2 regions of the Shewanella loihica PV-4 genome follow, and region 1 is predicted to be linked to the other one. Evidence: predicted binding sites of a transcription regulator. Region 1 holds the regulator's gene; the other holds the start of a gene.

What was found. Region 1 encodes MetJ, which represses methionine synthesis genes. Its sites were predicted from a motif close to TAGACGTCTAGACGTCTA; they were not measured.
Region 2: a site for MetJ is predicted at 1,724-1,741, ahead of metH (methionine synthase). Genes of this name have one in related genera too.

What each region holds. Positions count from the first base shown of each region.
Region 1 covers NC_009092.1:583,556-599,546, forward strand. Annotated here, with positions in the region: gene SHEW_RS02635 (tetrathionate reductase family octaheme c-type cytochrome) at 1-339, opposite strand, end outside; gene SHEW_RS02640 (DUF3373 domain-containing protein) at 384-2,096, opposite strand; gene SHEW_RS02645 (c-type cytochrome) at 2,161-2,490, opposite strand; gene SHEW_RS02650 (conjugal transfer protein TraF) at 3,003-4,199, shown strand; gene SHEW_RS02655 (sulfite exporter TauE/SafE family protein) at 4,263-5,003, opposite strand; gene metJ (met regulon transcriptional regulator MetJ) at 5,082-5,396, opposite strand; gene metB (cystathionine gamma-synthase) at 5,621-6,787, shown strand; gene SHEW_RS02670 (bifunctional aspartate kinase/homoserine dehydrogenase II) at 6,807-9,200, shown strand; gene metF (methylenetetrahydrofolate reductase) at 9,464-10,354, shown strand; gene SHEW_RS02680 (c-type cytochrome) at 10,488-11,078, shown strand; gene SHEW_RS02685 (c-type cytochrome) at 11,104-12,150, shown strand; gene SHEW_RS02690 (cysteine-rich CWC family protein) at 12,233-12,448, shown strand; gene SHEW_RS02695 (hypothetical protein) at 12,480-12,851, shown strand; gene SHEW_RS02700 (tetratricopeptide repeat protein) at 12,894-13,748, opposite strand; gene SHEW_RS02705 (tetratricopeptide repeat protein) at 13,843-14,667, opposite strand; gene SHEW_RS02710 (tetratricopeptide repeat protein) at 14,747-15,574, opposite strand; gene SHEW_RS02715 (NAD(P)/FAD-dependent oxidoreductase) at 15,808-15,991, shown strand, end outside.
Region 2 covers NC_009092.1:796,923-812,913, reverse strand. Annotated here, with positions in the region: gene SHEW_RS03665 (ABC transporter ATP-binding protein) at 1-546, opposite strand, end outside; cobalamin riboswitch at 651-829, opposite strand; gene SHEW_RS03660 (histidine phosphatase family protein) at 881-1,492, opposite strand; gene metH (methionine synthase) at 1,822-5,544, shown strand; gene katG (catalase/peroxidase HPI) at 6,683-8,953, opposite strand; gene SHEW_RS03635 (SseB family protein) at 10,128-10,955, shown strand; gene SHEW_RS03630 (YbaK/EbsC family protein) at 11,073-11,552, shown strand; gene SHEW_RS03625 (SDR family NAD(P)-dependent oxidoreductase) at 11,695-12,372, shown strand; gene SHEW_RS03620 (hypothetical protein) at 12,473-13,288, opposite strand; gene SHEW_RS03610 (hypothetical protein) at 13,719-14,315, opposite strand; gene SHEW_RS03605 (response regulator) at 14,502-14,864, opposite strand; gene SHEW_RS03600 (rhomboid family intramembrane serine protease) at 15,048-15,991, opposite strand, start outside.

The DNA of each region.
Region 1 (15,991 bases):
GAAGTTGTTGTCTTTCCAGCCATAGCCTGCGTGACAGCTGGTACATCTAGGCTCGTTACCGGCGATAGAAGTACAGAAGTTGTTGATGGCGTTCTTCTTCCCCCGTTTTACCGTGCGTCCGGGCAGCTTCTGTTCTAGCTCCCAGGTCCAGTGAGAAGACTTCATAAAGTCTTTGGCGTGATCTTCATGGCATTCGATACACTGCTCGGTCACCTGAGAGCCCTGGGTAAAGGGCCCCTGAATGGCTTCCTTATGCGGGTTTTCGGCGATGGCATTGAGGCTGGCCAAGCCGAATACCCCTGCAGCAAACATCGCCGTAAGAGAAAGTGTGTGTTTCATTGTCTGTTCCCTACCCCCGGCCTAGGCCGGGGGAGATAGCTTAGTTAGAAGTTGACGACGAGTGAGGCGTTGATGTCATAGGCGGTATCGACTACTGGCAACATAGAGAAGGCAGAGCCAGCGATCACATCATCCACCTTCTGCGGTGCGCCCACAGGGGTGCCGCTGCCGGTGTATTCGTAGTCGTAGTAGAGACCAGCGAGTTTGATGAACATTCTTGGGTTGATATCAAACATATAGTAGGCCTCGGCCACATGACCGCGTGTAGCCAGCTTGCTGCCGATAGGATCGTCCTGGGCCTGGGTGAACGGTGTCCAGTACTTGGAACCATAGTTATACTCGAGGCCGAACTTGCCGTATGGCGCCGGGATCTGAATACCCACATAGATACCGTAACCATCTTTGGTGTCGTTCTCGTCGGCAGCGCTTGGCATCATGATGATCTCGCTACCGTCGGCATTGAGCTGGGCTTCAAATACCGCATCGCTGAGCATGCCACCAAACATACCGGCATTACCGTTGCCTTCGGCGCGGGTCCAACCGAAAGAGGCGAAGGCCTTGAAGTCTTCATCGCTCTCGTAGGCGTAACCTATGCCGCCCAGGTACATGTCGCCGATCACGCCGCTAGGCTGTACTCGGGTCTGGAAGTTGAAGTTGCTGAACTTCTGCATGTCCTGGTACATGGTCGGGGCAAAGATTCCCGCTAGCTGAGTGGGGAAGGCCATGGTGCCCTTGAAGCCATCGTTGATATCTTTGGCGCCAAACAGGGTGAATTGCAGGAAGTGATTACCGTCGTTGATGGCATCTATGTTAAAGCCGCCCAGGTGGGTGTCTTTGGTGACGATATCGCCAAACATCTCACCATTGCCCCACTGTGACTCGAAGCCCTGGCCATAACAGAAACGAACTACCTGACCTTCGATGCCGGTGAGCTCACCCAGCTTGTAACCCAGAGTTAGACCATCGAAGTTGAAGTTAACCAGGTGACCAGATGGCGTACCGCCGCGTTTCTCGTTTTCACGATATTGGGTTGGTGGGCCATAGGTAGATGGACGACGACCGATAGAGAGGTAGGTGTTGCTGCCCCCTATGTTTTTCCAGTCGAAGTAGGCGCGTTCGACCCTGAGCCAGTCGCCGCTGGTGTTACCACTGTTGGTGCCATCCATAGTGAATGAACGCCATGAGTCGAAGACTTGAACACCTGTGGAGTCACCCCAGTTTTTGTACATGCTGAGACGGCCGGCGAAGCTGACGTTATCCCATACCTTGGCCTTGAGGTTGAGTCGCAGACGTGTGGTGTAGAAGATGTCGTTATTGATATCTTGGGTGGTCTTGGGGGCCAGCACGTAAGGCATCACGCCTTGTAGCATGCCGCTCTGAAAGGCGGCGGCAAGCTCCGGGTTGGCAGCCATCATCTGTCCCAGGGGGGAGTTAGGATCGTTAGGCATACCAAAGGCACCAGACATGGCTTTAGCACCAAAATCGTTGAAGTCCACCTTGATTGCAGGGTTCCAGGTGACATTTTGGTAATGCAATGAATGGGCCTTGGTACGGAAATCGCCGGTGATCTCTAATCGGTCGAGAGCGGTGTGGCGCTCGTTCTTATCGACGCGGCTGTTGATCTGATCGATCTCTTCGGTGAGATCGGCAAGTTGTTGTTTAAGTTCGGCTATTTTTTGCGCATCGCTATCGGCGGCATAGACTGAGCCTGACATAGCCAGGGCGTTAGCGATCAATATAGACAGTAGAGTACGCATGTGAATCTCTCCTTAGGCGCTCATCGGGAGCGGTGAATGAGCGCTTCGATTACAAAAGCTGTGGTTAACCGCAAGTCTGTGGCTGATCTGAGTCGGCCGCGTGGTCGTATAAGAATTGCTGGATATCCAGGCGTTCTTTGTCGGAGAGCTTTTTAAATACGTCTGGTTGGGCGCCGTGCATGTCGCGCTTGAAGAAGCGATCCCACTGGCTCATGGTCTTGCTCATGGGGGTGAGTTCACCGGCGGCATCGCCCTTGCTGTGGCAGGCCTTGCACTCTTTTTTATAAAGGTGTTTCCCTTTCTTAGGGTTACCACCGTCGACGGCGTAGACTTGTCCGCCTACGGTGAAGGCGAGGATTAAGCATGTAGCTATTTTGGCAACGTTTTTCATCATCATTTTCCTTAATCGCTACTCTGAGCGATTTATTAACCTGAAACAAAATGCTTGTTTCTTGTTGGAAAATTTACCAAAAGGGGGTAGTTGTAAATTTGATGTTGATCACCTTCATGAAAAAAATCTAATTGATAAAAATATCATGGATAAAAATCTAATGAATAAGGTGTAATGCAATGAAATTTAATGATTTTTGTTTTTAAGGCTTTGCTATCTTGTGATCTTGCTCTCGGGGATAAACCACCTAGTTAGATCACACTTTATTATTTCAGCTCTCTCTAAATAGGTATTTTTGCTTGTTTTTGTATTGCAAATGGTCCTGTTTTAACGGGTAGGGTGGCGAACTGAATCGGCAGGTTTCTCTGGCAATGGGAAGGGGCGGCAAAATGATTTAAAAAAAAGTGTCTGATCGAGCTGTTTTGAGAGCACTTTTTAGCCGTCTTAGTCTATCTTTAAAGACGACTCGGGTAGATTCCTGAGCGAGAACAAAAATAATGAACGGGGTGAATGAGATGAAATACCTTAGCTTGGTCATCGCAGTGTTATTGTCTGGTAGTGCCTCACTGGCATCTGCCGCCTCCCTCTACAACGAAGCCCGTAGTGATGCCATGGGCGGAACCGGGGTCGCGGCCTCTAACCGCGAAGGTGCCGCCTTTATCAACCCCGCCCTGTTAGCCATTCATGCCCCCAAGTATTCCGGCGGCGCCGTGATGTTGCCCGTGCTGGGCGCCGAGGCTGCGAATATCGATAATCTGACCGACAAATTCGACGCCCTGCAGGCCTCCTATGACGGTTTGGAGGCGGCCATCAATGCCAGCGACGTCACTGGGATCACCAATTACCGCGACATGCTGGTCGCCGATCTTAAGTCCCTCGATGGTGAAAATGCCTATGGCAGTGTGGGGCTAGGTTTTTCCGTGGTCCTGCCCACCAAGCGCATGCCCATGTCGATCTTTTACAAGACCTATATCGATGCGGTGAGCGTGGCGGTGATCGAGGACAGCGACATAGACGCCCTGACCAATCTCGACCCTAACAATCCGCCTGCGGTCACTGATCTGGATTCGCAGGGGGCCGTGGTCGCCGGTGCCATCTCAGATCTTGGTGTGGCCCTCAGCTTCCCGCTGTCGATCGTCAACATGCCGGTCGCTGTCGGTATCTCGCCCAAGCTGCAGCGCATAGACACCTATAACTATGTGGTCAGTGCCAACAACTTCGATGCCGATGATTTCGACGACAACAAATACCGCAACGACGATACCGTGGCAAACCTGGATATCGGCGTGGCCATTCAGCCACTCGAACGCATGACCATAGGCCTGTCGGGACGTAACCTGGTGAGCCAGAAGCTGGACACAGTCGAGGCGATGGGGCGCAAGTTTACCTATCGTGTCGAGGCTCTCTATACCTTAGGTGTGGCTTATGATTGGGATAACTTCAGCCTGACGACAGATGTGGATCTTAATGGTCATAAGCGATTCGATGAGATAGGCGAGACCCAGTATTGGCGCCTGGGCGGTGAGATGAGGGCGACTGATTGGCTGGCCCTGCGTGTCGGCTATCGCCACGACATGAAAGATACCAGCAGTAATCTCTATACCCTGGGCACAGGCTTTACCATAGGTCGCTCCTTCAATCTGGACCTGACCGGCCTGGTGGGCACAGATGACGCCGTGGGTGGGGTGATTCAGACTTCCTATCATTTCTAGGAGTATGTTTCTCTAAGAATGAAAAGGCCGGCTGTGATGCCGGCCTTCTCTTGAGCCTAGGTGTTAGAGCAGGGCACTTAAGGACTTGGCGGCCAGCAAGATGGCGCTCAGGCTACAGAGCACCAGCGTCATGATGCGGGTCTTATTCTTGTCTATGCGTCCCACCAGGCGATTGGCCATCAGGTAACCCAGCAGCACAGAGGGGAGCAGCAGCGCCGAGCAGTAGAAGTGATGTAGGGTCAGCAGACCCGTAAGCCCCAGGATCACTATGGCGATAGTGGAGCTGAAGATGAAGAAGGCCGACAGGGCCGCGCGAAACTGCTTGGCATCTTTACCCGAGAGCAGTATGGCCAGCGGCGGTCCGCCGATGGCGGCGATGTTGCCGAAGATCCCCGAGATCACCCCGGCGATAAACAGGCTGCGGCGGTTGACCACTAAGTTGAGCCGCATCAGGCTCAGCAGTACGGCGATGGCCACGATGATGGCGATAGTCATGCCGAGCACGTCCTGGGGGGCGACCATGAGCAGGCCGGCGCCGATCAGTCCGCCGGGGATGCGTCCCAGCAAGGCATATTGCAGGCCGTTGAATTCCAGGGCGCCACGCTCGCGGATCAGGGTCAGCAGGGCGATAGAGAAGCCCATCAGGATCACGGGCGCAGGCACAAGTGACGGTTCGATAAGGTAGAGCAGAGGCGCGGCGACGACTGCCATGCCGAAACCGATCAGGCTCTGGGTGAGGGCGCCGACGAAGACGATAAGCGAGGCTAGCGCCAGAATATGGGGATCGAGCGGAAGTGCAGGCACTGCAATGTTCCAGGCTAAGGTTGAAAACTAAAAGAGGGACCGCCTAGCGATCCCTCTATCGATTCGTGTGTGAGTGGATCACTCCATCTCTTCCCACTCTATGCCCATCTCGGTCATCAGACGTTTGACTTCGGCTGGGATGCTATCTGGCTTGTCTTTAGACAGGTCATCGTCTTGGGGGAGTGGTTGACCGGTGTAGGCGTGCAGGAAGGCCTCGCACAGCAGCTCGCTGTTAGTGGCGTGACGCAAGTTGTTGACCTGGCGCCGGGTGCGTTCGTCGGTTAACACCTTAAGCACCTTAAGAGGAATAGAGACAGTGATCTTCTTTACCTGCTCATTCTTCTTACCATGTTCAGCATAGGGGCTGATATAATCGCCATTCCACTCAGTCATTGACTCACCTGTAAATTCTAAAATTCGGTGCAGATTTTAAACCCTTACAAATTACAGTCAAATTATTGCCTCGAATTTTTGGCAAATGCAAATAGATTTCTAAATGTTTGGACGTCTAAACGTCCAAAAGTTGTTGACGCTCACTACCGGCTTAGGTACATTTAGACGTCCAGACATCTCTTTTGTCCGAGGTGCCTGCCCAGATCCATATTGAGGAGTTGAAGATGACAGCGCGTAAACTAGCCACCGCCGCCGTACGACGAGGCATAGAGTCAGACACTCAGCACGGTGCCGTGGTGCCGCCTATCTATCTGTCGACAAACTACTCGTTTGAAGGGCATCAACAGCCGCGGGCGTTCGATTACAGCCGTTCCGGTAATCCGACCCGCTCCATTCTCGGCGATGCGATTGCTGAACTGGAACAAGGGGCGACCGGCGTGGTGACCTGTACCGGCATGGCCGCCATCACCCTGGTGACCAGCCTGTTAGGACCAGAGGATCTGCTGGTGGTGCCTCACGATTGCTATGGCGGCAGCTATCGCCTCTTCACCAACCTGGCCAAGAAGGGCGCCTTCAAGCTATTGGTGGTGGATCAAACCGACGAGCGAGCGCTTGAGCAGGCGCTGACCCAGTCACCCAAGATGGTGTGGCTGGAGACTCCTTCTAATCCGCTGTTGCGTGTGGTCGATATTGAGGCCATCGCCCAGGCAAGCCACAAGGTGGGCGCTCAGGTGGTGGTGGACAACACCTTCCTCTCTCCTGTGTTACAACAGCCACTGCAGCTGGGGGCCGATATCGTGGTGCACTCCACCACCAAATATATCAATGGTCACAGCGATGTAGTGGGAGGCGCCGTGGTGGCCAAAGACCCTGAGGTGGGCGAGCTGCTGCACTGGTGGTCAAACACTCTAGGTCTGACCGGGTCAGCCTTCGACAGCTACCTGACCCTGAGGGGGCTGAGAACCCTGGCGGTGCGCATTCGTGAACACCAAGCCAACGCTCAGAAGGTATTGGCACTGCTTTGTGACCACAAGGCGGTGGAAAAAGTGTATTATCCGGGGCTTGCCGAGCATCCTGGCCATGAAATTGCGGCCAGACAGCAGAAGGGCTTCGGCGCTATGCTGAGTTTTGAATTAAAAGGTGGCGAATCGGCACTCGTTGCCTTTTTAGATGCGTTACAATACTTCTCGGTAGCCGAGAGTCTGGGAGGCGTAGAGAGTCTGGTGGCGGTCCCCGCGACCATGACCCACAGAGCCATGGACCCAGATGCACGCCGTGAGGCGGGCGTGAAAGATACCCTGATCCGTTTGTCAGTGGGCATAGAAGATGGCGAGGATCTGGTGGCAGATATTCTTGCGGGTTTAGAAGCGGCTATCGCGGTAAGTAGTTAAAGGGTTTGAGGAGCAGATAATGACACGATGTCATTTGCATAAGTTTGGTGGTTCTAGTTTAGCGGATGCAGATTGTTACCGCCGCGTCGCCCACATTTTACTGACCCATGGCCACAGCGATGATCTTATCGTGGTGTCGGCTGCGGGTAAGAGTACCAATTTCCTATATCGCCTGCTGGAGCTGTGCGACACAGATCAGCTGTGGCAGGAAGAGTTACAGGTGCTGGTGAGTTACCAGCAGAACCTGATCGAGCAGCTGCTCTCCAACGAGCAGGCCCGCAGCCTGAGAGAACGACTGGCCACCGACAAGTCGCAGCTGACCAGCCTGCTGTCGCTGGATGAACTGAACGACTATCAACGCAACCAGGTGGTGAGTTTCGGCGAGCGCTGGTCTTCCTGTCTGCTGGCGGCGCTGCTGCGCGAGTCTGGCGTGGCGGCGACCGATGTCGATGCCCGCACCCTACTGGTCGCCGATGAAGGCGCCGTGCCGCAGATCCGCCTTGGCGAGTCACGCCAGAAGGTGCAGGCACTGCTCGAGGCTCATCCCCAGGAGCGTCTGGTGATCACCGGCTTTATCTGCGCCAACGAGCAGGGCGATACCCTGCTGCTGGGCCGTAACGGCTCAGATTTTAGCGCCACCTTACTGGCTAGCCTGGCGGATATCGAACGTGTCACCATCTGGACAGATGTGGAAGGGGTGTTCAACGCCGACCCTAACCGAATTAACGATGCCAAGTTGCTTAAGAGTATGTCGCTCACCGAGGCCAACCGCCTGGCGCACCTTGGCTCTCCGGTGCTGCATAACCGCACTCTGCAGCCATTGTTCGACACCGAAGTCAGCCTGGCGGTGCGTTCAAGCTACGCACCCCATACAGATTTTACCCTGATCGCCCCTAAGAGCTCCTCGGCCAGTGCCCCTGTGGTGACCAGCCTCTCCAGCGTCAGTCTGTTTAGCTTGACCATATCGGTCGAACTGCCTCAGCTGCTGGCCTGTTTTGCCCAGGCAGGTTTGACGCCACTGGCCTATTGGTCGTTGGCCCACGGTCGCGCCGAACTGGCCTTTACCCATGAGAATCAGAAGCAGGCCCAGGCGATCTTCGAGGCCAAGCGCAGCGAACTTGGAATCGATGAGTTACAGCTGCGTGACGATCTCGGCCTGGTGGCCCTGGTAAGCGCCGATGCCAGCCTCTATCGCCGCGGCTTCTCGCGTCTGTTGAGCCGTGAGGCCCATCCTCTGTGTAATGATGGCCTTAGCCTGGTGACTCTGGTGCCTAAGGCGCAGGTGAACCTGTTGACCCAGAAGGTGCACAGACGCTGCGCCGGTCCGCGCAAGCGTATCGGTGTCCTGCTGCTGGGCATAGGCAACATAGGCGAAGCCTGGATCGATCTCTTCAAGCGGGCTCGCCCAGTGCTCAATAAGGAGCTTGAGGTCAGCGTCGAGCTGGTGGGACTCTTGAGTTCCAAGAAGGCGCTGCTGAGCGAGACAGATATTGATTTAAGCAGCTGGCAGCAGGCCTTCGAGGAGCGCGGTACCGGTTGGCAGTACACCCATCTGTTTGAGCAGTTGCAGGCACTAAATTGCGATGAGTTGATCGCCCTGGACATCAGCGCCAGCGCCGATCTCACCCTGCAATATCCCGAGTTTTTTGCCCGCGGCATTCATATCGTCAGTGCCAACAAGCTGGCGGGTTCTGGGCCGCTGGCCTTCTATCAGGAGCTGAAACAGCAACTGGGTAATCGCCGTCTGTTCTGGCGTTATAACGCCAGCTGTGGTGCGGGCCTGCCGGTGCAACATGCGCTAAATGATCTGCATAACAGCGGTGACAGCATAGAGGCGGTCGGCGGCATCTTCTCCGGTACCCTGTGCTGGCTGTTCGAGCACTATGACGCCAAGAAACCCTTCTCCGAGCTGGTGCTGGAGGCCAAGGGGCTGGGTATTACCGAGCCGGATCCCCGCGACGACCTCTCCGGCCGGGACATGCAGCGCAAGTTGCTGATCTTGGCCCGTGAGATAGGTTACGACATTGAGCTGGACGATATCGAGCTGGAGTCTCTGGTGCCGACTAAGCTGGCCGAGATCCCGCTGGATGATTTCATCAAGCGTATGGCGGAGCTCGATGGCGAGATGTTGCAGCAGTATCAGGCGGCTGCCGAGCAGAACAAGGTGCTCAGGTATGTGGCGTCATTGGATTCAGAACAGGGCCAGCTCAAGGCCAAGGTGGGGATCCAGTGGGTCGATAGGAGCCACCCGTATGCCAATTTGACGCCGGGCGATAATGTCTTCGTGATCCGCAGCGATTTCTATCAGGACAATCCGCTGATCATACGTGGCCCGGGCGCCGGGCGTGAGGTGACGGCTGCCGCGGTGCAGTCGGATCTGGCGCAGATCTGCCGGGATCTCCTGCAAGAATAATCTAATGGGTCGATGCGTGCATCGGCCTTTTTTTACCCTTTATCTCTTCATTCTTACTCGCTTTTTCAGCCTGTTTCGCCGGGGTCACCCGGCGGGATCTGCTCGCCTGTGCCTGCCGTTTCACTTTCGGACTATCTTATAAACAGATTGTTTTTTATTGAGTCAATTTTTGGGCTTGACATCACTCTGAGTTTCTCTAGTATATGGACATATAGACGTCCAAACGTCTAAAAATTTTTTGCTCTAGGTCTGAGGGAATTAAGATGGCTTTTCATCACGCACAACACGCCAATTCATTGAATCAAAGCTTGTCTGAGCTTAATGGTGATATCAATGTGTCATTCGAGTTTTTCCCACCGGCCACCCCCGAGATGGAAACCATTCTGTGGAACTCCATCAGACGCCTGGAGCCGCTCAAGCCTAAGTTTGTCTCGGTAACCTATGGTGCCAACTCTGGTGTTCGCGATCGTACCCACGGGGTGATCGAGCGTATTCAGAAGGAGACAGATCTGGTGGCGGCGCCCCATCTGACCCTGGTCGATGCCAGCGATGAAGAGCTGGTCGAGCTGGCGAAGCACTACTGGAACTCGGGTATACGCGACATAGTTGCGCTACGTGGCGATCTACCCGCGGGCAGTCCTAAGCCGACCCGTTTTGCCAACGACCTGGTGCGCCTGCTTAAGTCTGTGGCCGACTTCGATATCTCGGTGGCGGCCTATCCTGAAGTGCACCCGGATGCGCCCAATGCCCAGGCGGATCTGATTAATCTTAAGAAGAAGATAGACGCGGGGGCCAACCGCGCCATCACCCAGTTCTTCTTCGATGTGGAGTCTTACCTGAGATTCAGAGACCGCTGCGTGGCCGCCGGTATCGACGTGGAGATAGTGCCGGGCATACTGCCAGTGACCAACTTTACTCAGCTGAAACGTTTCGCCGGCATGACCAATGTGTCTATCCCAAGCTGGCTGCATAAGCAGTTTGAAGGGCTCGACGATGACCCGTCGACCCGCCAGATGGTAGGGGCCAACGTGGCCATCGACATGGTCAAGGTGTTGTCTCGTGAAGGGGTGAAAGACTTCCACTTCTATACCCTGAACCGCGCCGAATTAACCTATGCCATCTGCCATACCCTTGGCGTAAGACCCGGTAAATAGCGCGTCGTTAGCCAGAATAGACTTCTAGCCCCGCCTCAATAGGTGGGGCTTTTTTATACCTATTATCAATAGTCCTAGTGTGGTTTTTCTTCTATGATTGACCACAGCCAATAAGGAGGTTGATATGTATAGAATGCTTATCGGAGTAACAGCGCTTTTCCTGAGTAGTCAGGTGATGGCCGCCAACGAGATGCCACCGGCCGCCGCCCTGTGTGGCAGTTGCCATGGCCCGACCGGGATGGGCATAGAGCCTATCGCGCCGCGTATCGCCGGACTCTCTTCCGAATATATTGTCAAGCAGATCCACCTGTTTCAGCAAGGCGACAGACAAAACCCCAGCATGACACCCATGGCGATGACGGTGCAGGGAGAGGCCATCAATCAGGTGGCAGATTACTTTGCCGCTCAGCCTTTGCCAGCCTTTACCCCAGTGGTGCGAGGTAGCCAGACTAGCTACCAGAGCGCGGCGGAAACCTTGGTCTATCAAGGGGACTGGCAGCGCACCCTGCCGGCCTGTGTCTCTTGCCATGGCCCCTCGGGGATAGGCGGAGGCCAGTTCCCGCGTCTGGCGGGGCAGCAGGCCAGCTATCTCAAGACACAGCTGATGGCCTGGCAGTCGGGCACGCGGAAGGGCGATATCGATAACATGATGGGCAATATCGCCAGCAAGTTGAGCCAAGATGAGATAGCGGCCCTGGCCGACTATTTTGCCACGTTGAAGTAGGGAGGCGGATATGAACAGGAATCTAATGACACTCAGCGGCCTACTCTTTTTTGCCCTTGGCAATAACGTACAGGCGGGTGACTTACCCGATAAGCAGGCTGAGCTGAAACTGGCGGCGCCAGCGCAGGATGCGGATTATCTTAAGATGCGCTCCCTTGCCACCATCCCCGAAGGTGTCTTCGGCGACAAGGTACGCCTGGGCTATCAGCTATTCGTTAATACCCAACAGCTTAGGGGCCAATATGTGGGCAACGAGCTGAACTGCGTCAACTGCCACATGGATGCAGGGCGCAGGGCCAATGCCTCTCCCTTGTGGGCCGCCTATCTGGCCTATCCTGCCTATCGCAAGAAGAACGATAAAGTTAATAGCTATCAGGAGCGGATTCAGGGCTGTTTCACCTATTCGATGAATGGCAAGGCGCCCGAGTCGGGCAGCGAACCCCTGGTGGCGCTGTCGGCCTACTCTTACTGGTTAGCCATGGGGGGCCTGATGGATAAGTATGGCGTGACAGGCGCCGTGCCCGAGCTGAGCGATGCCGAGCTGCTCAAAGGCGGCAAGCGGGAGGATTTTGTCTTGCCCGAGGCGATCGCCAAGGCCACGACACTCGATGAGCGTGCCAAGTTGCCGGGCAGAGGCTTCCCCGCCATCCCTAAGCCCGAACAGGCTTATTCACCTGCGCGCGGCGAGCAGGTCTATCGGGCTCATTGCCAGTCCTGCCACGGTGAAAACGGTGAAGGGTTAGCCATGGGCGGTGTCTATAGCCTGCCGCCGTTGTGGGGGCCGAACAGCTTTAACTGGGGAGCTGGCATGCACAGGGTCAACACGGCGGCCAATTTCATCTATGAGAATATGCCTCTGGGTAAGAGTGTACAGCTTTCTCATCAGGAGGCCTGGGACGTGGCGGCCTTTGTGGTCTCCCATGAGCGACCACAGGACCCGCGACTGGAAGGCGATAAGGTGATGGAGCTGAGCAAGCGCTATCACCAGCATCAAGGCTATTACGGCAAGAGTGTGGGTGAGGGGGCCGTGCTCGGCACTCAATCCTATCCTATCAATCCGGTTAAGCAGTAAGCCTAAGCAATAAGCCTTAAGCTTGTTCCGCCAGAGACTGAGTGTTAACGTTAACGGCTAACACTCAGTCTCTATGGATTCTATGCGCACCAATGCCAGTCAGTGCCCCCTGTGTCACCAGCCCAATCAATGCGCCGTAGTGGCGGGGCGTGAGAGTGATACCTGTTGGTGTCATCATCAGACGTTTGCGCCCAAGGCGCAGTTGCCTCAAGCCATAGCCCCAGATGTTTGTATCTGCCAGGCCTGCGCCGAGGCGCTTAGGCTGGAGGCTGAGTTGGGGGTTAAGCGAGTCGATTAATGGTCAATCAATTATTTAAGGATGAATATTTATGAAAAATAGCGCCATCATGCTCTTAGGCCTGCTTGTTCTCGCGGGATGTAGCAATTTAACGCTGACGACCAATATCTCACCTGAAGAAGCGTTAAAGACCTCTAAGGTGGAGGAGTATAGTATGGCCGAAATTGGCCGTTATAAGGCGGATTATCTGGGGAAAGTGTCAACCTCTATGTGCCGTACCCGCTCTACTCAGCCGAAACCGACCGAGTCATTATTGGTTGGCAATCTCAAATATAAGGCGCAGAAGTTGGGAGCTAACGGCATAGTCGTCATGGAGTGTGTCGATCATAAAATCAATAACGATTGTCCTGAGTTCTTGCGCTGTGATGCGCTGGCTTATCGCGTCGACTTCGACGCCCTGTAAAATAAAAAAGAGGCGAATTCGCCTCTTTTTTCATCTTATGAGCTAACGGGAGCTTGGGTAGTAGTTAGGGCCTTCGATTCTAAATGGAATGGTCTCTCTTCCCCAGTCAGACAGCAATACATCTCTAACACGCTCACTGTCACCCTCTGTGCTACATCCCCACATCTCGGCACAGGTGCGTCCGGCGATGTTGGAGCCGGTACCCGACTCTGTATCTGGGCGGCTGTTATTGAGGCGGGCAATTTCGTCGTCGAAATAGCGGTTATAGTCGGGTGCCGTTACTGTGATGGTTTCCATTTCACCCACAGGGGCATTGCTGCCTGGTTTGGCGTCCTTGTCTGCGTCGACCATGGCATATAGCTTAGGTAGCGGCAGAGTCTTGGCCAGTTCTGATTTTTTCAGGTTAGCGGCAAAGACTTTAGCCGAGGCATTATTCAACTCATAGGCGCGAGATAGCCACTTGTCGGCTTCGGTAAGGTCTTGCTTGACCAGAGTATCGTTGAGGTAAACCTTACCTAACACTAAGGCACTTGGAGAGAAGTTGACCTTCATACTGCGCTCCAAGAGCGAGATCGCCTTATCGACATCTTGATAGTCGGTCTCTTGCAGGTACATGACTGCTGCCTTGTACTGTGCCGTCGTATTGCCAAACTTGGCGGCGCGTCTAAACCACTTCAGCGCCTTCTCTGGGTTTTTCTTGGTGCCGTAACCTGCATAGTAGAGTTCTCCCAGGGTTGCCATGGCGTCAGAGTGACCTCGCTTGGTCAAGATGGTATAGGCCTTAAAATATTCCTTACATTCTGCCGAGTCACACTCAGGCAATCCCGAAGCGTAACTCGTTGACGTAATAGCCCAAAAGGTCAAGCCGATTGAGAGTGTTTTGATTATCCTTTTCATTATATTGTCCTATTTTGGTGGTTGATGTGCTTCAACCCTCTATGCCTCAATCGGCTCAGAGTACATCTTGTTGAGGCTGATATTATCGAAAACATTATCGAAAACTAAGAGCTATCCTTCCCCAGTCAGACAGCAGGAAGTCGCGAATACGCTCACTGTCTCCCTCCGTACTACATGCCCACAATTCGGCACAGGTTCTGCCTGCGATATTGGATCCTGTGCCTTTTTCCGTATCTGGGCGACTGTTGTTGAGGCGGGCGATTTCGTCGTTGAAAAACTGGGTATAGTCAGGCGCAGTGACTGTGATGGTTTCCATCTCACCGACAGGTGCATTACTGCCGGGTTTACTGCTGGCTTGCGTATCTAGCAGGGCATAAAGCGTTGGCAGGGCGAGTGTTTGGCCTTGTTCGGACGCTTTAAGTTGCTTGGCAAATTTTTGCGCCTCTTGGTTGTTGAGCTCATAGGCCTTGGCTAGCCAGTGATCGGCTTCGGCAAGGTCTTGTTTAACGAGTTCGTTGCCAAGATAAATTTTACCTAATACGAAGGCGCTGGGAGAGAAACCGACTTTACTGCTGCGTTTGAGCAGTGTGATGCCTTTGTCGATATCTCTTCCTTTTGAATCTTGAAGATACATGATCCCGGCCTTGTACTGGGCCGTGGTATTGCCAAACTTGGCGGCACGTCTAAACCACTTGAAAGCTTGCTCCATATCTTTCTCTGTGCCATAGCCGGCATAGTAGAGTTCGCCCAGGGTCGCCATGGCGTCCGAATGCCCTCGTTTGGTCAAGATGGTATAGGCCTTGAAATACTCCTGGCATTCAGCCGTGTCGCATTCGGGAAGCCCGGCAGCAAAGCCTTGGGAGGTAACCGCCAACAGGCTTAGTCCAATTGAGAGTGCTTTGAGTCTCTTCTTCATCATCTCGTCCTTTGATAGCGCTGACAAAACTCCAACTCTTCAAGCCTGAAAGAGGCTTTAAGTACCACTCGTTGAAATGGATTTACCTAACATTTAAGGCCAATGCGATATTGCCCCAATCCGATAACTGTAGATCTCTAATGCGTTCGCTGTCGCCCTCACTGCTGCATGCCCAGATATCTGAGCAGGTTCGTCCAGCGATGCTGGACCCGGTTCCCTTTGCCGTGTCGGGACGACTCTGATTAAGCTGTGCTATCTCCTCATCGAAATAGGCGGCATAGTCAGGGGCCTCAACCAGTATTATCTCCATCTCTTCCAATGATGATTTACTGTCGGCCGCGACGGGCTTTTCGGCATCGACAAGTGCAAACAGTTTAGGCAGCGGGAGCTTGGCAGTATCGGGCGATTCTCTAAGGGTTTTGGCAAATTTCATTGCCTCTAAGTTGTTGAGCTTATAAGCGAACGTCAGCCACCTGTCCGTTGCGGCTAAATCCCTTGGGATCAGTGTGTCTTGCAGGTAGATCTTGCCTAGGGCTAGCGCGCTTGGTGAAAACGTCGCCTTGGCGCTACGTTTTAGCAAAGCGATCCCTTTGTCGATATCTTGGTATGCAGAGGTTTGCAAGTACATGATCCCGGCTTTATATTGCGCCGTGGTGTGGCCAAACTTGGCGGCGCGTCTAAACCACTTAAAGGCCTTATCGAGATCTTTTTCCGTGCCATAGCCCGAGTAGTAGAGCTCACCAAGCGTCGCCATTGCGCTCGAATGACCCCGTTTGGTCAAGATAGTATAGGCGTCAAAATAGGCCTCGCATTCTGCCGTTTTACAAGGGGCTAACTGAGTTGCATTGCAAAGAGGGGCTATCGCGACCAAAGCTGCTACTAACAAAAGCTTATTCACGATTCGCTGCATGCCGATATCCTTTAGTAAAATGTTAATAACTATTACTATCAGTAACTAATGGAGAGTGCCATAGTACTAAAGTGCTAATGTTTGGTGATCTCTTAGTCCTCTCCTGGCATGGCTAAGAGCGGGCTCGATTTAGGAATTTTTAATCTATTCAGAACAAGGTCAGATATTTAGCCTGTTGGCATTAAGGGGCTCAAGTTGTCTGGTAGGAAGGGCAGGATTGGCAAGGGGGAGTGATGGACAAGCTTGATGCGATCGTTATCGGTGCCGGTGTGGTTGGGCTCGCGGTGGCGGCTAGCTTGAGTCGGCGTTTTGGCAATGTGCTGATCATAGATCGCGCCGAGACCATAGGCACAGGCATCAGCAGTCGCAACAGCGAGGTGATCCACGCAGGGATCTACTACCCGACGGGGAGCCTCA
Region 2 (15,991 bases), 210 kb from region 1:
AATCAGCGCCCGCTGCTTCTCGCCCCCGGACAGGGAGGCGTAGGTCTGTCCGGCGCGCTCCTTGAGCCCCACGGTTTCCAGGGCCTGACTCACCGCCAGGCGGTCAGCCTTAGTGGTCATGGAGAAGGCGGCCTTGTGTGGCGTGAGCCCCAATGCCACCAGCTGGGCCGTGGTCATGTCGAAATGCTGAGGCGTGTCTTGCAGCACCACGGCCACCTCGCGGGCAAAGGCCCTGGCGCTCAGGCTGGCGATTGGCTGACCAAACAGTTGGATCTCGCCGCTGCTAGGGGTGAGGAAACGATAGAGGCAGCGCAGCAGGCTGGACTTGCCGGCGCCGTTGGGGCCTATGATCCCCAGCATCTTACCCTCTGGCAGATCCAGCTTGACCCCAGAGAGGATGGCGCGCTCACCGCAGCGCCAGCTGAGATCCCGCACCGACAGCGCCGGGCGCGCGCAGGCGCCATCGCCTGCACTTAGGTTCGATCCTTCACTGGCGCCGAGAGACAGGAGTGATTCTGTTTGTGATGGCTGATTGGGGGCGCTCAAGGTCGCGCCCTCCGGGAAGCAGCGCCGAGGCGCCCTCGCCCTTGGGCCAGACTCGGCCCCGAGGTATTCTTCATCTATTGGCTCCCTCAAGTCACCCGCTTGAGATAGTAGTTGGAGAGTAGGCAGGTATCCTGACTCGTGGCGACCAGGTCGGGTTCGACTAGGCAACACACTCACAGTTGCGGGCACAGTTTGGGCTAGCGGCGCGAGGCCTTCCCCAATTCCCTATTAAGTCCGAGTTATCGCCTTGGCGATCTCGACACCATACTCCCGGCGCAGGCGGTCCCTGCGCCCGGTTATTATGCTAAATTTTGCCGCCGACACAAGGCCAGACTCACTCGGCGTCGTGCCAATGCAGACGCCAGTAGCCCTCTCCCGCCTTGTCGCGGTAATGGCTTATCTTGACCACGCTGCCGTAGTCCAGGCTCAGCCGGGTATAGAAGCCTACGGCGCGCTCTACCCCCAGGGCCTTGGCCATCAGGTGACGTATCACGCCGCCGTGAGTGAGCAGTAACAAGGCCTCGCCGCAATGCTGATGCACCAACTGCTCGACCACCTCGTCGACACGTTGCTCGAACTCAGCCATGGGCTCCCCCTCGGGCAGCGAATTGGCCCAAGGGTCCCGCCAATAGGCACTCAGCTCCTCACCGTGATCGGCATGCAGCTCAGGGATAGGCTGGCCATCCCAACGGCCGAAGTAGATCTCCTTGAGCCCGGCATCCAGGGCCACCTTCACCTGATTCTTAGCGGTGAGGTGCTCGGCAAATACACGGCAACGCTTGAGCGGCGAGCTGATCACCCTGTCCACCGCCTGGGGCAGCTTGGCATAGGCCAGCTGCATCTGGGCGAAGCCTATCTCGGTGAGAGGTTGATCGCTATGTCCGCGCAGCAAGTTGCCGCCTTCACATTCGCCGTGCCGCATCAAATAGAGTGTCGTTTGCGTCATAACTGCAGCATTAAACCTTTAAAATCTAGATGGTTAGCAGGATACTCTCTGGAAGTATCCCGTGGCAATGAAAGATAAATAAGACCTTGAAAAACTTTCAGATTCACCCACTATCAAGGGGAGAGCCTTTTGCCATGGGAACGCGGCTAAACCAGCATTCTTCCTCGAAGCCAAACCAGATTTAAGCTTATACTCATTTGACTTGCCCTGGGTATTATAAGTCGATTAGTATAGACGTCTATACGTTTATACATCCAAAATAAAAATAGCACGTCAAATCGATAGACGCGGCAGTTTAGGCAATAGGTCAGTTGAAGTAGGTGAAAGTTATGGCGACCCAATCCCCTGTTCGAAACGTAAGGCAGATTAACGACGCGATCCGCGCGCGGCTCAATAAGGAAATTTTGATCCTCGACGGCGCCATGGGCACCATGATTCAGAACCACAAGCTGGAGGAGGCCGACTTTCGCGGCGAGCGCTTCAAGCAGTGGCCCTGCGATCTCAAGGGTAACAACGACCTGTTGGTGCTGACCCAACCCGAGCTTATCAAGCAGATCCACAGAGATTACCTGCTGGCGGGCGCCGACATCATAGAGACCAACACCTTCAACGCCACCCAGGTGGCCATGGCCGACTATGAGATGCAGGAGCTGTCACGGGAGATCAACCTTGAAGGCGCCCGACTCGCCCGCACCGCCTGTGATGAGGTTGCCGCCGAAAGCGGTCGTCAATGCTATGTGGCCGGGGTTCTCGGACCCACCAACCGCACCTGCTCCATCAGCCCGGATGTGAACGACCCTGGCTATCGTAATATCCATTTCGACGATCTGGTAGAGGCCTATATCGAGTCGACCCAGGCCCTTATCGAGGGCGGCGCCGACATCATCATGGTCGAGACCATTTTCGATACCCTCAACGCCAAGGCGGCGCTGTTTGCCATCGAAACCCTGTTCGACCAGCTGGGCCAGCGTCTGCCGGTGATGATCTCGGGCACCATTACCGATGCCTCGGGCCGCACCCTGACGGGCCAAACTACAGAAGCCTTCTATAATTCGCTGCGCCACGTGAAGCCGCTCTCCATCGGCCTCAATTGCGCCCTTGGGCCACAGGAGCTACGCCCCTATGTCGAGGAGCTGTCGAAAATCGCCGAGTGTTATGTGTCGGCGCACCCCAACGCCGGCCTGCCCAACGAATTTGGCGGCTATGACGAGACCCCGGAGCAGATGGCCGAGGTGATCGGCCCCTGGGCCGAGGAAGGCCTGCTCAACATCATAGGCGGCTGCTGCGGCACCACCCCAGACCATATCAAGGCAATCCGCGCCGCCGTCATCAAGCACGGCGCCCGCGAGCTGCCGGATCTGCCCGTGGCCTGTCGCCTCTCAGGCCTGGAGCCGCTGACCATAGATGCCGATTCCCTGTTTGTGAACGTGGGCGAGCGCACCAATGTGACTGGCTCGGCCAAGTTTCTGCGCCTGATCAAGACAGGCGAATATGAAGAGGCCCTGTCGGTCGCCAGGGATCAGGTGGAAAACGGCGCCCAGATCATCGACATCAACATGGACGAGGGGATGCTGGACGGTGTCGAGGTGATGCAGAAGTTCCTCAACCTTATCGCCTCCGAGCCCGACATCAGCCGGGTACCCATCATGATCGACTCCTCCAAGTGGGAGGTGATCGAGGCCGGACTCAAGTGCATTCAGGGCAAGGGCGTGGTCAACTCCATCTCCCTCAAGGAGGGTGAGGCCAAGTTTATCGAGCAGGCCACCCTAGTGAAACGCTACGGCGCGGCGGCCATCATCATGGCCTTCGACGAAGTTGGCCAGGCCGATACCATGGCGCGCAAGATAGAGATCTGTACCCGCGCCTACCGGGTATTGGTGGATAAGGTGGGCTTCCCGCCTGAAGATATCATCTTCGACCCCAACATATTCGCCATCGCCACCGGCATCGACGAGCACGATAACTATGCGGTGGACTTCATCGAGGCGACGCGCGAGATCAAGCGTACCCTGCCCCATGCCATGATCTCCGGCGGCGTGTCTAACGTCTCCTTCTCCTTCCGCGGCAACAACCCGGTGCGCGAGGCGATCCACGCCGTGTTCCTCTATCACGCCATTCAGGCGGGAATGGACATGGGCATAGTCAACGCCGGGCAGCTGGCGATCTATGACGATATCGATCCTGATCTTAAGGCCAGGGTAGAGGCCGTGGTGCAGAACCTGCCCTGCCCGGTGCAAGGGTCGAACAACACAGAACAGCTACTGGAGATCGCCGAGCAGTACCGTGGCGACGGTGCCGCGGGCGCCAAGAAGGAAGATCTCGAGTGGCGCAGCTGGCCGGTCAACAAGCGGCTGGAGCACGCCCTGGTAAAGGGGATCACAGAGTTTATCGACCAGGACACAGAAGAGGCGCGCCAGCTGGCCAGCCGTCCTCTGGATGTGATCGAAGGCCCGCTGATGGATGGCATGAACGTGGTCGGCGACCTGTTTGGTTCGGGCAAGATGTTCCTGCCCCAGGTGGTGAAATCTGCGCGGGTGATGAAGAAGGCCGTAGCCTACCTCAATCCCTACATTGAAGCGGAAAAAGTCGAGGGCGAGTCCAACGGCAAGATCCTCATGGTGACGGTAAAGGGCGACGTGCACGACATAGGCAAGAACATCGTCGGCGTGGTGCTGGCCTGTAACGGCTACGAGGTGGTGGACCTCGGCGTCATGGTGCCGGTCGAGAAGATCATAGAGGTCGCCAAGGCGGAAAAGGTAGATATCATAGGCATGTCGGGGCTTATCACCCCGAGCTTGGATGAAATGGTGCACAACGTCAAAGCCTTCCACAAGGCGGGGCTGAATATTCCCTCCATCATAGGCGGCGCCACCTGCTCCAAGATCCACACGGCAGTGAAAATCGCACCCCACGCCCCCGAAGGCGCCATCTATATCGCCGACGCCTCGCGCGCCGTGCCCATGGTGGCCAAGCTGATCAACAAGGAGACCCGTCAGGCGACCATAGATGCCGCCTACGAGGAATATCGGGTGATGCGCGACAAACGCAACTCACAGGCCAAGCGCAAGCAGATCGTCTCCCTGGAGGCCGCACGGGAAAATCGCTGCCAGCAAGACTGGAACGCCCATACGCCTTTCGTTCCGAATCAACTGGGCAGACAGGTGTTTGACGACTATCCGCTGGAAGACCTGGTCGATCGCATCGACTGGACGCCATTTTTCCGCAGCTGGGAGCTACACGGCCACTTCCCCAAGATCCTCGATGACGAGGTGGTAGGCGAAGAGGCGCGCAAGCTCTATCAAGATGCCAAGGCGATGCTCAAGACCATAATCGATGAGAAGTGGCTCACGGCCAAGGCGGTCATCGGCCTCTTCCCGGCCAACACGGTCAATTATGATGATATCGAGATCTACACAGACGAGAGCCGTAGCAAGGTTGAGATGACCACTCACCATCTGCGGATGCAGATAGAACGTGTGGGCAACGACAACTTCTGTCTCGCCGACTTCGTCGCGCCGAAAGACTCTGGCGTCGCCGATTACATGGGTGGCTTCGCCGTCACTGCAGGACACGGCATCGACGAACATGTGGCCCGCTTCGAGGCCAACCATGACGACTACAGCGCCATCATGCTCAAGTGTCTAGCCGACCGTCTGGTCGAGGCCTTCGCCGAACGGATGCACGAGCGGGTGCGTAAGGAGTTCTGGGGCTACGCCGCCGATGAGAACCTGGATAACGAGGCGCTGATCCGCGAGAAATACAAGGGCATACGTCCGGCCCCCGGTTACCCCGCCTGCCCGGATCACACAGAGAAAGGCCTGCTGTGGGAGCTACTAAAGCCCGACGAGACCATAGATCTCAAGATCACCGAGAGCTACGCCATGTTCCCCACCGCCGCTGTCTCCGGCTGGTACTTCGCCCACCCGCAGTCGCGCTACTTCGGCGTGACCAATATCGGCCGGGATCAGGTAGAGGACTACGCCAAGCGCAAAGGAATGAGTGTCGAGGAGACAGAGCGCTGGTTGGCACCGGTACTCGATTATGATGTTTAACGGAGAGGGTTCCTGCGTAAACCTTTTTACGCTTTTATGAGCCAAGCTTTGCTTGGCTAGAACTCGAAGCCTTCCAGGCTTCACCTAATTTGCCTATACGGCCTTACGGCCAAGGTAAGTCGTGAGGTTCCATTTCACACCGCTTGGCGGATACGGCCTTACGGCCGAGGTAAGTCGTGGGATTCCATTTCACATCACTTAGCAGATACGGCCTTACGGCCGAGGTAAGTCGTGGGATTCCATTTCACACCGCTTAGCGGATACGGCCTTACGGCCGAGGTAAATCGTGGGATTCCATTTCACACCGCTTGGCGGATACGGCCTTGCGGCCGAGGTAAATCGTGGAACTCCGTTCCACACCAGGGCAAGAAGGGGATCAACAGCAATCCCCCTCTTGCATCTCCCCTGCCGCCCCTGACGAAGTTGTTTTTCCTCATACTCCAATGAAAATCGCCTAACGACTCGGATGGGACTCCTGTCCCCCCGAGCCTTGCCCATCATCCATGATGGCCACACGGCATTTTCATCTGCGTATTTCGGCAACTTCGATGGGGACTTATTGTAGCATCCAACCTCATTCGCACACAGCCAAAAACCTTCAAACCCCTTACATTACAGACAGTTAAATCACATCTAAGGCGACTTATAACAGATGCCGGTTGTGGTTTAAAAGACCCCGTTGGAAGTTGCCGGAGTGGCTTGCAGAAAATCACGTGATTGAGGCATGGATGCCGAGATAGCCTCAGATGAGCCATGGATGGCGAATATGAGGCGATAGGGATTTTCAAAAAGACACGAAGGAGTACAACTTCGCCGGGGCGTCAGGGTGGATGCAAGGGCGAAGGTCATGTCAATGACCGTTTTGAGCGAGAGGCACGGATGCCGAACTGGCTTTTTTACAAGGAAGTATTTGGCGAGGACGAGCAGTCCTCCTTGCCCGGGTGTGGGATGGAATCCCACGACTTTCTTCGGTCACTAGACCGACTCACCTCATAACAATGGGATGGAGTCCCACGATGTTAAATTAATATCCAAACAAAGTTTGAACCAATACATACATAAGCCGTGAGGCATCACCTCCAAAAGGGAAAGAAATAACCCCACGACTTACCTCGGCCGTCAGGCCGTATAGTCCCTGTTATCTATCTAAATTCATTACCTTGACCCAGGCGGCGACAAAATCATCGACAAACTTCTGCTTAGAGGTATCGAAGGCATAAACCTCGGCGACCGCGCGCAGTTCAGAGTTAGAGCCGAAGATGAGGTCCACCGAGGTGGCGGTCCATTTAGGTTTGCCGCTGCTGCGATCCAGTCCCTGATAGATGCCATCGACATCTGACTTCTGCCACAGGGTCGACATGTCTAACAGGTTGACGAAGAAGTCATTGTTAAGCGTGCCGGGACGCTGGGTCAACACCCCGTGCTTCGCCCCTTGATAGTTGGCATCGAGGGCACGCAGGCCACCGACTAACACCGTCATCTCGGGCACCGTCAGATCCAGCTGGTCGGCCTTATCCACCAGCATCTCGGTGGGCGACTTATAGCTGTGGTTTACGTCGAAGTAGTTTCTAAAGCCATCGGCATGCAGTTCCAGTAGACTAAAGGAGTTTTCGTCCGTCTGCGCCTGAGTGGCATCACCTCGTCCTGGGGTGAAAGGCACGGCGACCTCGAAACCCGCCTGCTTGGCGGCCTGCTCTAGGGCGCTCGCCCCCGCGAGTACGATAAGATCGGCCAAGGAAACCTGACGCTTGCCGGCGCCCTTATTAAAGTCGGCACGAATCGCCTCCAGCGTCTTAAGCACCTTGGCGGTTTCGGCTGGGTTGTTCACCGTCCAATCCTTCTGCGGAGCCAGGGCGATACGTGCCCCATTGGCGCCGCCACGCATATCTGATTGACGATAGCTAGCCGCCGACGCCCAGGCCAGGCGCACACGCTCGGCAACGCTCAGCCCAGACTTGCTGATGGCTTTTTTAAGCTGCTTGATATCGCCGGCGCTGAGACGCGATTGGGTCTTATCATCGATTGGATCTTGCCAGATGAAGTTGCCCTGAGGCACCTCTTTACCGAGGAAGTTACGGGCAGGCCCCATGTCTCTGTGGGTCAACTTGTACCAGGCCTTGGCAAAGGCCAGACGATACTCTTCCGGGTCGGCCAGGAAGCGCTCGGCAATCTTTCGATACTCGGGGTCATACTTGAGCGCAAGGTCCGCCGTGGTCATCACCGGCGCATGAAACTTACCTTTGACATGAGCATCGGGCACGGCCTTGTGCACCGACTCGTCGGTTGGGATCCACTGGATCGCACCTGCAGGACTGCGGGTCTGCTGCCAATCGTAAGTCAGCAGGTTACTCAGATAGAGCGAGGTCCACTTGGTGGGCGCCTGAGTCCAGGCCCCTTCCAGGCCACTGGTGATGGTGTCTTCTGAGTGGCCCTTGCCACACTTGTTGTGCCAGCCCAGCCCCTGGGCTTCGATGCCTGCCGCAGCAGGTTCTGCCCCCAGACAATCTTTCGGCTTGTGGGCGCCGTGCATCTTACCGAAGGTATGACCGCCGGCGATAAGTGCCAGAGTTTCCTCATCATTCATCGCCATACGAGAGAAGGCTGTGCGGATATTCTTGGCCGAACCTAGCGGATCTGGCACCCCTTTCGGGCCTTCCGGATTAACATAGATGAGCCCCATGTGGGTCGCACCTAACGGCCTTTGCAGCTTGCCGTCTCTGTCTTCACGATCGCTGGCGAGCATCTCGACCTCCGGTCCCCAGTACACCATGTCTGGCTCCCAGTCGTCGTTACGACCACCGGCAAAACCGAAAGTCTTAAATCCCATGTTTTCCAGGGCGACGTTGCCCGCGAGTACAATTAAGTCTGACCAGGAGAGTGCCTCACCATATTTCTGTTTCACCGGCCAGAGCAGGCGGCGCGCCTTGTCTAGGCTGGCGTTATCGGGCCAGCTGTTTAACGGCTCGAATCTCTGCTGTCCGCCACCGGCGCCACCACGGCCATCCAGGGTGCGATAGGTACCTGCGCTATGCCAGGTCATGCGGATGAAGAAAGGACCATAGTTGCCGTAGTCGGCTGGCCACCAATCCTGCGATTGGGTGAGTAGCTGGTCGATATCGGCTTTTACCTGGTCGAGATCCAGCGAGTTGAAGGCCTTGGCGTAGTCGAAACTCTCACCGTAGGGATTGGAGCGGGAGTCGTGATCCCGCAGCGGGGAAAGATCCAATTGATCGGGCCACCAAAACTGTTTGCTCTTGGGTTGAAACGCTTTGGCGGTACCAGTGGCAGCAGCCCCTTTGGGCTTTGTCATCTGTGCGGATTCTTGCTCATCGGCGACGGCAGGGTTAAACACCAACAAGGCACTCACTAACGCCGCGAGCGTTTGCTTGTTTACTGTTTTTCCTTTCATGGTTAGCTTCCTTCAGGTTAATTGCGCTTCGCCGAGGCGAAGCCTGTTGTCAGCCCAGAGTGGATTTCGCCAAGCCACAAAAAGAGACAGCAAGCGGCAAGGCTAAATTTCCAGGGCGTTATTTAGTCATCAGGAATATATTAGAAGCAAGATACTAAAAGCATATATCGAATAAAAACGATTATCTTAATCGAAAATAAGAAAGATTTTTTAGTGGCGAAAACCACAGTTATGACCATAGCCCGACAAACCTCCGTCCCTACCCACCTCGACAAAATCGACACAACCATGTCACCGAAGAAACAATACTGGTTGTGGCTACAACAAATCCCCATCGAAGTTGCCGACGACTGCATGGATGCAGAAGGTAGAGCGAAGCAGGATGCCAGAGCCGAAATGCGTAGATGAAAATGCCGTATAGCCATCATGGACGATGGCTAAGGCTCGGGGGGACAGGAGTCCCATCCGAGTCGTTAGGCGATTCTCATTGGAGTATGAGGCTCCTAACCAATGCAGTTAACTTCGTCTGGGACGGCACGGGGAGATGCAAGGTGAATAATCATCTTTGATGATTGTGCTTACGAACGAGAGGCAGGGATGCCGAACTGGCTTTTATATAGGGATATATTTGGGGATTGCTGAAGCTCCCCCTTTTGCGCGGGTGTGGGATGGAATCCCACGACGTTAATATCCAAACAAAGTTTGCTCTAATCACATCCCTCAACTGGCAAGCTAACCTCCTATCATTACCGGTTGTGGCTACAGTAAATCCCCCTCGAAGTTGCCGAAGGGCGTTGGAATAAATCGGGTGAGGCGGGCATGGATGCCCGGCTAGCTTCCGCAGGTGCAGGGATGCATCCTTCGGAAGCGATAACGATTTATCCATAAGCACGAGGCTCCTAACCAATGCATGTAACTTCGTCTGGGGCGGCAGGGGGAGATGCAAGAGGGGGATTGCTGTTGATCTCCCTCTTGCCCTGGTGTGGAACGGAGTTCCACGACTTACCTCGGCCGTAAGGCCGCACATACCCAGGTATGGGTTGAAGACCCACAACATTATTTCCCTAAACTAAGTTTGCCCCCACTCCCCCTAGACCCAGCTAACACCTTGATCTACTATGCCTACTCACCAGGATGTCTGGTCTCTACCAGCTGGCAACAAGGATTTAAGAAAATGGAAGTCACACTCACCCCGAGCAATGCGCTCGAAACCGCCCTGCAGGCGGCACTTGCCGATCACACCCAGGCCAAAGCCCTCTATGAACAGCTGATCAAGGCCAGGCTCTACCTGCTGAGCGATGGCCAAGAAGCTCCTCAGGCCGATGGCACCACTGAGCTCTCCATCATGCAATGGCACATTCCCGTCAGCGATGATCAGGTGCACTACTTCGTCCCGCTGTTTACCTCCCAGGAGGCAGTCGATCAGGCCAAGGCCATAATGGAGAGTGAGGGCAGCGAATTTCACGGTCAGATTGAGATAGATGCGCCTCAGGCATTTCAGCTGCTGCTGAGCAACCAGATGGATATGGCACTCAACCCCAATAGCAATCTATCGAAAGTCGTCAGCAGCGATGAGATCCGCTATATGTTGCTGCCCGACATGGCGCTACTCCCCCAGGGCAATCAGCTCCTGCTGCTGGGCAAGGTTCTTGATGATGGGCTGCCCATGTTTGGCGCGGTGCACCAAATATTGGCTAACTACCCCAGCGTCAAGGCGGGCTATTTCATCGAGTCATGCGAGCTGGATATCCGCCGCGGCGGCACAGACAGCGCCTTCACCCTGGCGCTCACCTTGGAGGGAGACAGGATTAGCGATGATTTCAGCCGCATTCGCAGCGATTGCCGCAACCTACATAGAGAGATTGAGCTTCATGGCTGGGAGATACGCCCCTACCTGCTGAGAAGTGACAAACATGATGAGATAAGCGACTTTTGCCTGAAGAAGCTTGAGCCCTTCTATCGCCCTTCGCTGCTGAGCAAATTCAAGACCTGGTTTAGCTGATCGGCAAGCCAGACTCGGCGGGTGACTTAATCGATGACAAGCGCTACTCAGCCAGCATTGGGGCCTGGCTGAACTATACTTAGCGATAACGTTTCACAACGTTAACGAGGCAAGTATATGAGTATTTCAAACCGCTTAAATCACTACCTGGCGGAACATGAAGTGAACTATGAGATAGTGCTGCACCGCCACAGCCACAACTCTATCAGTTCGGCCATTGCCGCCCAGCTGGCCCCCGCCCAAGTCGCCAAGGGGGTGATTCTGGAGGATCATCAGGGACGCAGAGTCATGGCTGTGCTCCCCACCAATCATAAGATCAACCTCAAGGCGCTGGGCGACAAGCTCAACCGCGATCTGCATCTGGTGAAGGAGCAAACCGTCTATCAGATGTTTGACGATTGCGAGCATGGCGCCATCCCCTCCCTCGGCGCGGCCTACAATATCGAGACCATCTATGACGACCTACTGATCGAGGCCAAGGAGCTCTACCTAGAGGCCGGCGATCACACCAGCCTGGTCAGGCTCAGCCGCGAAGATTTCATCAAGCTGATCAAAGACGCAAAACACCTGAGATTCAGCTATCAGAGCATCCACTAGCACCCACTTATCGGGGAAGCCGCGGCTTCCCTTTTTTCTGCCCAGGCTCACGCTCACAGCGCTTGGATGAGCCGGCCACTGGCATCGAGGGCCAGTTACGGCATAATAGGTCAACCTAACACAGCTTCTAAGTGAATGAATCATGATATTAATTACCGGTGCCAGCAGCGGCCTGGGGGCAGCCCTGGCCAAGCGATACGCCGATCAGGGCGAGCAGGTGATGATCTCGGGTCGCAACCAGGCCAGACTGGCCGGCGTCGCACAAGCGTCAACGAATCTGCACCCGCTAGCGGCCGATCTTTGTGATGAGCAGGGCGTCGCGACATTACTCGACACCCTGGCGACCATGAGCGGCGGCGCCGCACTCGACACTGTTATCCACTGCGCCGGCAGCGGCTACTTCGGCCCCATCGCCGAGCAGCAGGCCGATGAGATCCACAAGCTGATGCAGAACAACGTCACCTCCAGCATCTTGCTGGTACGCGAACTGGTGAAACGCTATCAGGACACGCCGCTGCATCTGGTGGTGGTGATGTCGACGGCGGCCCAGCAGCCCAAGGCGGGGGAGTCGACCTACTGCGCGGCGAAATGGGCGGTACGCGGCTTTATCGAGTCGGTACGTCTGGAACTCAAGGGCAAGCCGATGAAGATCATCGCCGTCTATCCCGGCGGCATGGACACAGGCTTCTGGCCAAGCAGCGGTAAGTCTCTCGATACCTCCAGCTTCATGAGCGCAGACGAAGCCGCCGAGATGTTACAGGGCGCCTTGAAGGCCACCGCCCATGGCCATATTGCCGATATCACCATCGCCAGGGGTTAGGCTGGGCTGGGTTGGGCTAGCGCTAAGTTAGACTAACAGCAGAAGAACAACAAAGGCTCGGACTGAAGGCAAATTCAGTACCGAGCCTTTTTGTTACCCCCTAGTTACAGGCGAAGCCATAGCTGGTCTTATCCGGCCGGGCTCCTGCCTGCTTGGTGACTGTACAGTAGATCTTGCCGTGCTTGTTAGGAACCGAGCCTTCGATCCCCATGCCTCGCATCAGCTCGGCGTAACTCTGTGCCTGAGCCAGACTTCCACCGAAACCATAACCGTCACTGGCTATCTCAGAAAGCGGCACTCGTTTACCTAGGTTGTCTCTTGCCAGTTCGGGAATGGCTTTGAAGGCTAATCGCAATTGATCATCGAATGCCTTTAGACGGATATCGACCAGGATTTGGGAGGAGTCTGATAAACTGACGACCCAGGAACGCTCTTGCGTCAAAAGCCCCAAGATGGTCGCAACATTTCGGTAGCTAAAACCGAGCGCATTACCGAGTCGTTGCACCTGATGACTCAACCGGGTGACCCGTTCATTGAGTCTTGAGAGATCTGCGCTACTTAAGTCGGTCGCTAGAACGCCCTCAAAATCGGCGGTCTCCCTTAAGGTGTCGGCAACCGTGATAAACCCCGTATCTGGCGGCAATTTAATGCCCTGCTTTGCCTGTTTGGCTAGCTGCAAATTGATGGCCTTGAGTTCGGCCAATGCGCTAGCGGCTTCGAGCAGGTGTGGCTTGTCGCTATTAATCTCGACAACATAGGGGGCCGAAGCGGTCGCCGGACTATCTTCTGCGTAGCGCAGCCTGAACTCGGTCACCGTCGCCTTCTCTCTGTCCAGGACAACCAGACTCTCATAAGCATTTTTTTCAGCGCCACTTATTTCAGAGCCACTCGTCTCTAGGGAATGAGTCGCTTCCACATTTATCTCTATCAGGGCGTTAAGTTTCGTCTGAGTACAATTATCACAAACATATAGCTGAGTCGCCTGGAGGTTTACGCAATAGAAGGCGGTTAAGCATAGGCAGCGTGCAATTGTTTTTTTCATCGCAATCTCCTTGATTTGAGTTTGTCATCCGTAACAAATCCATACTAGAAAATCTGCGCTGTAATACTTCCCGATTATGCCAAGCATACTCTTGGAAAATAGCCAGGCAAGGCGGCTGCAAGAATCAGCGAGACTTAAACAAAAGCAGACACTAAAGCTAGCACTAGAACTTGCACTCGAATTGGCATTCGAGATACTGCTAACCCTATCCATAAAGAGAAAGGCTCGGCCTGAAGACAAATTCAGTACCGAGCCTGTTATCGATTAGGCTATTCACGCAGTTTGCCGCGCGATTAACCTTGGATTACTTGCGCTTGAAGATGGCTTCCATCTCTGCGGCTACCGCCTCTGTCTCCTCGGCCTGTACCCGGTCACGCTTCTCGGTGAGTTCGATAAGCTGACGCTCTAACGCCTCGAGCTGCGCCTCATCCGCCGCGCTGCGCTCGGGCTTATCCTGCAGGGCATAGATGGCTTCGCTAACCCTATCCATCTCATCAAAAATAGCATCCAAGGAGTCGGGATTAGCGGCATCCTGACGGTCGAGCTCATCCAGCCAGGCGTAAAACTGCTGATTAGTCACGCCCACCTCTGTGGCGGTCTGGTCGATGAAACAGTTGGACAAGGCGTCGGCGTTCTCTTCTGTCATCTGCTCATACTTATCGAAACAAAACTTCATGGCGCTGCGGTAACCACGCTCCAGCTTGCCGCTGTCGATCCCAGATACCTGCTCCATGGCGGTAAAGTCGCCGCCGGCTTTCATATGCGAAACATTCATCTCGATAAATTTATCGACGTCCACCTCCATGCTAGCCAAGTCATAGGGGGCGTTGTCGGGCAGCTCGGTGCCTTGGGCGCTGGTGAGGATAAAAAACAGTGGTAGTAAGAGTGTTGCTTTCATCATTAATCCCTTATTGATGTGAAAAATCGGTGATGTTAAGAGCCGGTGATGGTCGGTCGACCAGGCGGTGACATCCTTGTTGCCGCCATAAGATAGCTCAGCCCAGTCTGGCCTGTCTAGTGAGAAAAAAGTCGATAGATAAAAGGCTCAGGCATGCAGATCTAATCAAGACAGAGGCCTGAATATGGATTAGAGATAGGCCTCTATCATCTCCTGAATCGCATCTGGCATCACAGGTTTGGTGATATAGTCATCCACCCCCAGCTTGAGGGCAAAGTCTTTGTCCGACTGCTCCGCCAGCGAGCTTATCACCACCAAGGGGATCTTGGCGGTCTCCTCGCTGCCCTTAAGATACTGGATCACCTGATAGCCGTTGACATGGGGCATGGTGATATCCAGCAGGATGAGATCCGGCGTCAGGGATTTCAGCACTTCTATGCCACCGCTCCCCGAGTTCACCGAGGTCACGTCATAGTCGTCCCCCAGCATGGCGAGTAATATCCCGGTGCAGACGGGATCGTCATCTATGATCAAGATTTTCGCTCTGGACATTTATCTCTCGCTCTCGCTGTTAAATTGATTACATTGTATCCAAGTCTGGCGGGAATACCAGCCTGCCACGACTCGTTAAGCCTACAGCTTAGACCCGGCATTTTCGCTTAAGTTTCAGCCACAAAAAACGCGCCCATAAAAAAGCCCCATCAACAGACGGGGCCTTAAATCACCATAAGATAGCTAGCGGGCGATCTTCACCTCTGGCTCGTTGAGCAGCGCCAGCATAGGGTTATTATTCATCACCCGAGTCTTTAGGGTCACGCCCAGGATAAGTCCCATCACGAAGCCACCTATATGGGCCCAGTAGGCCACGCCCTGACCGGCCATGACAAGACCAAAGATGTTGAAGCCTAGCCAGATGGCGAAGAAGGCCATAGGACTGAGCTTCTTCTGAAACACCACAAACATGAAGGTCAGGCTGGCATGGCGGAACCACATGAGGTACATGCCGAACAGGCCGGCGATGGCGCCGCTGGCGCCTACCATATAGATGCCGGAGCCCGGATCGGCGGCGATCTGCGCCGCAGCAGCCGCCAGGCCACACAGGAGATAGAGCGCGAAAAACTTAGTGCGGCCCAGCACATCTTCCAGGTTATCCCCCACCACATAGAGGAAATACATGTTGCCCGCCAGGTGCATGATGTCACCATGAAGAAACATATGACTCACCAGGCTCCAGGGATGGTGTCCTGCAAGCAGATCGTTGGAACGCATGGCAAAGTTCTCAAACACCATATCTGTGGTGCTCAGGTTAAAGCCGTAGGCGAAGAAGATCAGGATATTGAGCGCCAGCAGCAGATAGGTCACCAGGGGCGTAGACTTAGGCTTGAGGTTAAACTCCACCGGCATCTTAGAGAGGAACTGGAACAGCCAGGTCTTGACGCTGATGCTGCCATTCAACTCCTCCAGCAGTTGCCGCACCTTGGGCGACTGTACCACCTTGGTGCGCTCATGCTCGTCTATCCAGATGCCGCTACAGCCGTGGCACAGATCCACCTCTATCTCATAGCCAGCCATCAGATGATAGCGCTGCATGGCAAGGTCGCAACGATGGCAGCAGCGACTGGAGATCCCCAGTTGATCGCCTAGGGTCTCTTCGATGCGCACGTTGTCGTCGCCGTTAT